DNA from 2 places in the Variovorax sp. 01T439_2 genome. Region 2 is predicted to be linked to the other one. Evidence: predicted binding sites of a transcription regulator. Region 2 holds the regulator's gene; the other holds the start of a gene.
What was found. The regulator FliA, encoded in region 2, starts transcription of late flagellar genes. The targets are predictions, from matches to a motif close to CTAAAGTTTNNNNNNNNNNNGCCGNTA.

Region 1 (3,277 bases), on a different contig from region 2:
GGCCGCGGCCGTGCCTGCGGCTGCCGCGGTCAGCACGTCGGTTGCGCTGGAGACGGCCTTCACGCCCTGGAACAGCGCCGGGTCCGAGAGCTTCTTGGCCGCGGCCTGCAGCGTGCCCAGCGAGCTTTGCAGCGTGCCGTAGGCCGAGAGCTTGCTCGTGTAGCTCACCTGGCGCTGCTGCAGCGCCACCAGCGGCTGGCTCTCCGCCGTCTGCAGCTGCGAGAGCAAGGTGCTCAGGTCGAGGTTGGAGCCCACGCCCAGGCTGCTGATCGATGCCATGTTGAAATTTCCTGATGTCTGTGAATGAGAAGGCGGCGGCGGCTGTCAGGATTGCTTTCGCTGTCGTCTGCGGCCTGGCCGGAACCAGGCCGCAGGGAACAGCGCAGGCGGAGCCAGGCTTTCGCCCGGCGGCCTGCGCAATGCCTTTTCAGATCAGCGCAGGAGCGACAGCACGCCTTGCGTGGTCTGGTTCGCCTGGGCCAGCACCGAGGTACCGGCTTGCTGCAGGATCTGCGCACGGGTCATGTTCGACACTTCGGTTGCGTAGTCGGCGTCTTCGATGCGCGAGCGCGAGGACGACAGGTTGGTGATGGCGGTGCCCAGGTTGGAGATCACCGAGTCGAAACGGTTCTGCACCGCACCCAGCGAGCTGCGCAGGTCGTCGACTTGCTTGAGCGCTGCGTCGATGGCTTCGAGCGGGTTGGCGGTCGAGCCGGTCTGCAGGCTGGCGACCGAGACCTTCGAGGTGTCGACGGTGAAGGCAGCCGTGCCGGCGGTCGTGGCCGTGTCGGCGGAAGCCGGGTCGAGCGCGATGTAGCGGAACATGGCGGTGCCGTCGACCGCGCCGGTGAAGCCCTGGTTGATGAGCGACGAGGTTTCGCCGGCGCCGGTGGGCGTGATCGAGACTTCGGCGAACAGGTTGCCGTTCTTGTCGGCAACGGTGTTGCCGGTGAGCGTGGCGCCGCCTGCGGCCAGGCCGAGCTTGGTCGACAGGTCGTCGGTGGTCTTCTCGGCGACGGTGGTCGTGGTGACGGCCGTGGTCGAACCGTAGAGCGACTTCAGCTGGGCAGCCGTGGGCGCATCGCCAGCGGCCGAACCGGTCACGCCGTCGAATGCGAAGGCAGCCGTGGCGCCGGGGCCGGCCACGTTGAAGCCTTGCATGCCGAGCGTCTTCGAGCTGATTTCCTTCAGGTCGATGTCGATGGTCTCGCCGTCGTTGGCGCCGACCTGCACGGTCAGCGGCTTGGCCGACGACGACAGGACCTTCACGCCGTTGAAGTCGGTCTGCTTCGACACGCGGTCGATTTCACCGAGGCGCAGCTTGATTTCGTCCTGGATGGACTGCAGGTCGCTGCCCGAGTTGCTGCCGTTGGCGGCTTGCACCGACAGTTCGCGAACGCGTTGCAGGTTGTTGTTCACTTCCTTGAGCGCGCCTTCCGTCGTCTGCGCCAGCGAGATGCCGTCGTTGGCATTGCGCGAGGCTTGCGTCAGGCCGCGGATGTTGGCCGTGAAGCGGTTCGCAATGGCCTGGCCGGCGGCGTCGTCCTTGGCGCTGTTGATGCGCAGGCCGGAGGACAGGCGCTGGATCGCCGTGTTCAACGACGATTGCGACGCGTTGAGGTTGTTCTGCGTGAGCAGGGAAAGGCTGTTGGTGTTGATGACTTGCGCCATGTTCGACTCCTGATAGACAAAGGTTGTGGACTCCGGCCCTCAGGCCGCAACGCTGGACCCGCTCCCACTGTGAGACTCAAGCCATCGTTGGTTTAGTTATCGGCAGGGCTTTTCAAACATTTAGAGTCCGGCGCAAAAAAAGATGCGCGCCCCACAACCTCGGCGTTCAGGCGGGCAGGTTCATCACTTCCTGGTAGGCCGCCACCAGCCGGTTGCGCACCTGCAGCCCGGTCTGGAAAGCCACGTTGGCCTTCTGCAGGTCGACCATCACGTCGTTCAGCGCCACGCCGGGCTTGCCCATTTCGAAGTCCTCGGCCTGGCCGTAGGCCTTGGTCTGCGCGGTGCTGATGCTGTCGAGCGAGCGGCGCAGCTCGGCCGCAAAGCCCCCGGGCTGGACCGCCTCGGCGGCGGGTTGCGCAATGCCGCTCTGGAGCGCGGTGGCGCGCATCTGCTGCAGGACGGATTCGATGGCGGTGATCGACATGGAGAGCTCTCTCTGGATGGGTTGGATCTGGCGATGAAGAGGGAGGCCCAGGGCCTTCCCGCGTGTTTTCAGCGTAGCAGGCGAAGCCGCGGCGACATGCGCCCAACTGATGGCAAAACCCGCAGTTGTTCGACCAATCGAATATGGCCCGGCTGCTGAGAATCAACGCCGAACCCATAGCTCGCTGACGACACCACGGCCCCCTCGGCATGACCCCAGAACATCGAAGCCTCCAGCCCCTCGCCAAGACTCCGCGCCGCCCCGTGCATCCGGCCGCGGTGGAGGTTGCGCAATGAGTTCGGCGGCCCCCGCGGGCACCGGCCCGGCGCCCTCGCCCGCCTCCGGCCTTGCCGAGCGCCTGCGCACCCAGCCGAAGCTGCCGCTGATCGTCGGCGCGGCCGCCATTGCCGCGGCCGCCGCGGCGTTCCTGCTGTGGAGCCGCGCGCCCGACTACGGCGTGCTCTACACCAACGTGACGGACCGCGACGGCGGCGCCATCATCGCGTCGCTGCAGCAGATGAACGTGCCCTACAAGTTCGCCGAGGGCGGCGGCGCGATCCTGGTGGCGCGCGACAGGGTGCCCGAAGTGCGCCTGAAGCTCGCGTCGCAGGGCCTGCCCAAGGGCGGCGGGGTCGGCTTCGAGCTGATGGACAACCAGAAGTTCGGCACCAGCAACTTCGCCGAGCAGGTCAACTACCAGCGCGGGCTCGAAGGCGAGCTGGCGCGCTCGGTCGAATCGATCGGCTCGGTGGAATCGGCGCGCATCCACCTGGCGCTGCCCAAGCCTTCGCTCTTCGTGCGCGACCAGAAGAAGCCCTCGGCCTCGGTGATCCTGACGCTGCACCGCGGCCGCAGCATCGACGAAGGCCAGGTCAGCGCCATCGTGCACATGGTCTCCAGCAGCGTGCCCGACCTGGACGCCAAGAGCGTGACCGTGGTCGACCAGCGCGGCAACCTGCTGTCGGCTGCCAATGCCGGCGCGCGCGGGCTGGACGTGAGCCAGCTCAAGTACGCGCAGGAAATCGAGCAGGGCTACATCCGCCGCATCGAGGCGATCCTGCAGCCCCTCGTGGGCGCGAGCAATGTGCGCGCGCAGGTGGCGGCCGAGATCGACTTTTCCGT
Region 2 (3,277 bases):
GGGCCATGTCCTTCGACTCGAGTACGTTCACGCCGCCAAACAGGACAAAGCCCTGGCCGTTGCTGACGTCGATTGCGGGGGTGATGGCGATGGTCGTCAAGAAAAGTTCTCCTGTAGTGCTGTCAACATTCTCGCGCTCTGAGGGCGCCCACAAAATCACGCTTTTGGCCCCAATGGCTGCAGTCGCCAGAGTCGGACCTTCCGGCCCATCGCCTTGTGAATATCATCGGGCCATGGCGATATCTGCGTGTGCTGTCAAAGCGCCTTCGGTCGAACCGTCGGTGGTCGACCTTCTGCAGCGTTTTGACGCGAATGGGGCCCCGTGATCGAAGCGGCTAAATCCTCGATCCGCGGGCCAAGCACTGTCCAATGACCAACAAAGCGATCTACGTATCCCCAATGCAAGAAACCTACATTCGCTTCGCGCCGGTCAGGGATGTGGTTGCTCCATGCGCTTACATCGTGCTGTGCACGGAACCCGGTGGTCACACGGTCCGACTCAGTTTTTCGAACATTCGCGGCGCTTCAGCGCGGGATCTCCTGGTCCGCTTTGATAGCGTCATGGCTTGCATGTCCCACACCGAGTTCGCCCACCCATGGGAGGCGACGCCGACAGCCGAGATTCCCCGGCTTGAGGGAAGATGGGACGGCTACGCATTCCCGCTCTTGGAGGTCAAGAACTCGCAGTGGTTGGCGTCATTCACAGACTTCCAGACCATTGGGCTAGCGCGAAGCATGCCGCGTCACTTTCGGTTTGTGAGTCTCGACAATGTGGTCGACCTGTTGATGTACGGCGATGGCGCTGTGACGGCAGAATGGATAGTCGCTACACCGCAGAACGCCCCATAGCCTGCCGGATTTGTCATGTCAGAACTTGTGTGGGAGCCAGTCGAATTCCTTGAACTTCTCGGAGTAGCTCCAGATGAAGAAGAGTACGGGGTCTCGTTTCACTATGTTGTTCATCGTCAAGAACTACGCCTTGAGCTAACGGTGCGGCCGATGAGCGGCGACGTTGCCGTCAGTGTTTATTGTTCAACGCAGCTTCAACCGGTTATTCATCTAAGCCTGTTGGGCTGTCCCGGCGCCAGGGTCATCAATGACAAGCGCGGGAGATTCATTGAGTTCGCGGCTGCGAACCTGTTTACTGGCCGCTTCGACAACACCGTCCCAGCGCCATATGGTTTTAGAGTCCAGGCCGACCCGTTTGTGCAGGTCTCGCCGTACGCCTACTGATACGGTCGGGCAGTGCGACCTCTCACGCCGGCGAGAATCCGTTTCGGAGCGCTCCGCGCCCGGTCCGACCCCTAAAGCGAATCCTTCAACTTCGCCCGCAACCTGCTGATCGCCTGGCTGTGCAGCTGGCACACGCGCGACTGGGTCACTTCCAGGATCGCGCCGATCTCGCGCAGGTTCAGCTCTTCCTCGTAGTACAGGTTCAGCAGCAGCTGGTCGCGTTCGGGCAGCGCGGCAATCGCGTCGACGAGCTCATGGCGGAAACCCGCTTCGAGCAGCTGCGCGAGCGGATCGTCGTCGCCGAGCCGGGCGTCGTTGTGCGCCTGCCGTTCGAGCCAAGGGTTTTCGGCCTCACCATCCTGTGCAAAGTCTTCCACGTAGAGCAGTTGGCAGCCCTGGATGTCCTGCAGCAGCGACTGGTAGTCGTCCAGCTCCATCTTCAGTTCCCGGGCGATCTCTCCTTCGCTGGCGGAGCGGCCGAGCCGGTGCTCCAGTGCCTGGATGGCCTGTTCGACCTTGCGCGCCGACTGGCGCAGGCCGCGCGAGCCCCAGTCGCTCGCGCGCAGTTCGTCGAGCATGGCGCCGCGGATGCGCTGGCTGGCGAAGGTCTCGAACTGCGCGCCGCGGTTGTCCTGGTAGCGCGTGGAGGCGTCGAGCAGGCCGATCATGCCGGCCTGGATCAGGTCGTCGAGCTCCACGCTGGCGGGCAGCTTGGCCAGCATCTGGAGCGCCATGCGGCGCACCATCGGCTGGTGCTGCTTCAGCAGGTGGGACTTCTCAAAGGTTCCCTGCGCGGTGTACACGGCCGTCCCTTTCGTCTTCCGTCTCTTGCTCTTGTGCCGCCACGGGCTCCGATGCCAGCGCCTCGGGCCGCCAGAGCGCGGTCCGGGTGTCCTGCGGCCGCACGGCCGGACGCCAGGGCCACTGCGCAACAGCGGCGGCAATGACGCGGAAATCGACCGCCGCCGGGCTGGCCGGGAAGGCCTCGACCACGGTGCGGGCGAGGCGCCTGGCATCGGCCATGTGCGGGTCGGCGCGGACCCAGCCGGCCGGCTGTATGGAAACCGCCAGGTAGCGGCTGCCGGTGTCGACCAGGTTGGCCATGGTCTGGCGCGCGGCCTCGGGGTCGGCCACGCCATTGACCAGCAGTCGAAGCTGCCTGAGCGCGTGCGCGTAGTGCAGCCGCTTGATGCCCGAATAGGTGGCGGTGATGGAGGCCGGGTGGGGCTGCAGCACCACCACCAGCTCGTCCGCCAGCCGCGCGAGCGGCGACAGGTTGCCGACGGCGTCGAGCGCCGCGTCGACCAGGATCATGCTGCCGTCCCACATCAGGCGCGGGTCGGTGTGGTCGGGTTGGCCGCCGAGCGGTGCCGGCAGCACGTGCACGCCGCACTCGGTGCGCGCGGCGGCGCCCTCGCAGGTCAGCCGCTGCGAGGCGACGTCGGCCAGCGTTCCAAGCGGGTCGGCGGCCCATGCGGCGCACGCCGTATCCGGCCCTGGCCCGTGCTCGTCGAGCAGCAGCACGTCCTTGCCCATGTGGGCCAGCGCGGCGCCCAGGTTCATGGCCGCCGTGGTGGCGCCGGGGCGGTTGCCCATGCTTGCGATCGCGATGATGCGCGCCGACGACTGCGCAAGCAGCCGCCGCAGCCCATCGGCTTGATCCGACACCAGCTTGCTCACGTGTCCAGCGCCTCCAGCAGGAAGAACAGCTTGCCCACGCCGGCATACAGCACGTTGCCCGACACGGGGCGGCCGGGCCGCGCGGGCCGGCCGGTCAGCTGCGACAGCAGCGCGCGGGTGCGGCCGGCCCAGTCGCCGCCAGCCTGCTGCAGGCGCCAGACGGTGGTGGTCACCTGGCCGGCGATGAGCAGGCGCTTCATCATGTGCGGATCGCCCGCCTCGCCAAGCCCGCCCAGCACCGAGAGGCCCTGGCGCAGCAGGCGCAGGCAGGGCTCGGCCTCGGCGGCCCAGCTTTGCCATTGCGCGAGTTGCTGCGGCCCGATGTCGCGGCCGATGTTGGTGAGCGCATAGCTCTGCGCCAGCA

Region 1: AC1DOC_RS15675 (FliC/FljB family flagellin) is a predicted target of FliA. The motif match lies at 1,769-1,795, and genes of this name have one in related genera.

The regions. Positions count from the first base shown of each region.
Region 1 covers NZ_JBFTPJ010000300.1:978-4,254, forward strand. Annotated here, with positions in the region: partial or broken gene fliD (flagellar filament capping protein FliD) at 1-279, opposite strand, end outside; gene AC1DOC_RS15675 (FliC/FljB family flagellin) at 433-1,671, opposite strand; gene fliE (flagellar hook-basal body complex protein FliE) at 1,838-2,155, opposite strand; gene fliF (flagellar basal-body MS-ring/collar protein FliF) at 2,448-3,277, shown strand, end outside.
Region 2 covers NZ_JBFTPJ010000038.1:1,057-4,333, reverse strand. Annotated here, with positions in the region: gene kdsA (3-deoxy-8-phosphooctulonate synthase) at 1-100, opposite strand, end outside; gene AC1DOC_RS03295 (hypothetical protein) at 370-849, shown strand; gene AC1DOC_RS03290 (hypothetical protein) at 865-1,233, shown strand; gene AC1DOC_RS03285 (RNA polymerase sigma factor FliA) at 1,305-2,036, opposite strand; gene AC1DOC_RS03280 (MinD/ParA family ATP-binding protein) at 2,011-2,913, opposite strand; partial or broken gene AC1DOC_RS03275 (flagellar biosynthesis protein FlhF) at 2,910-3,277, opposite strand, start outside.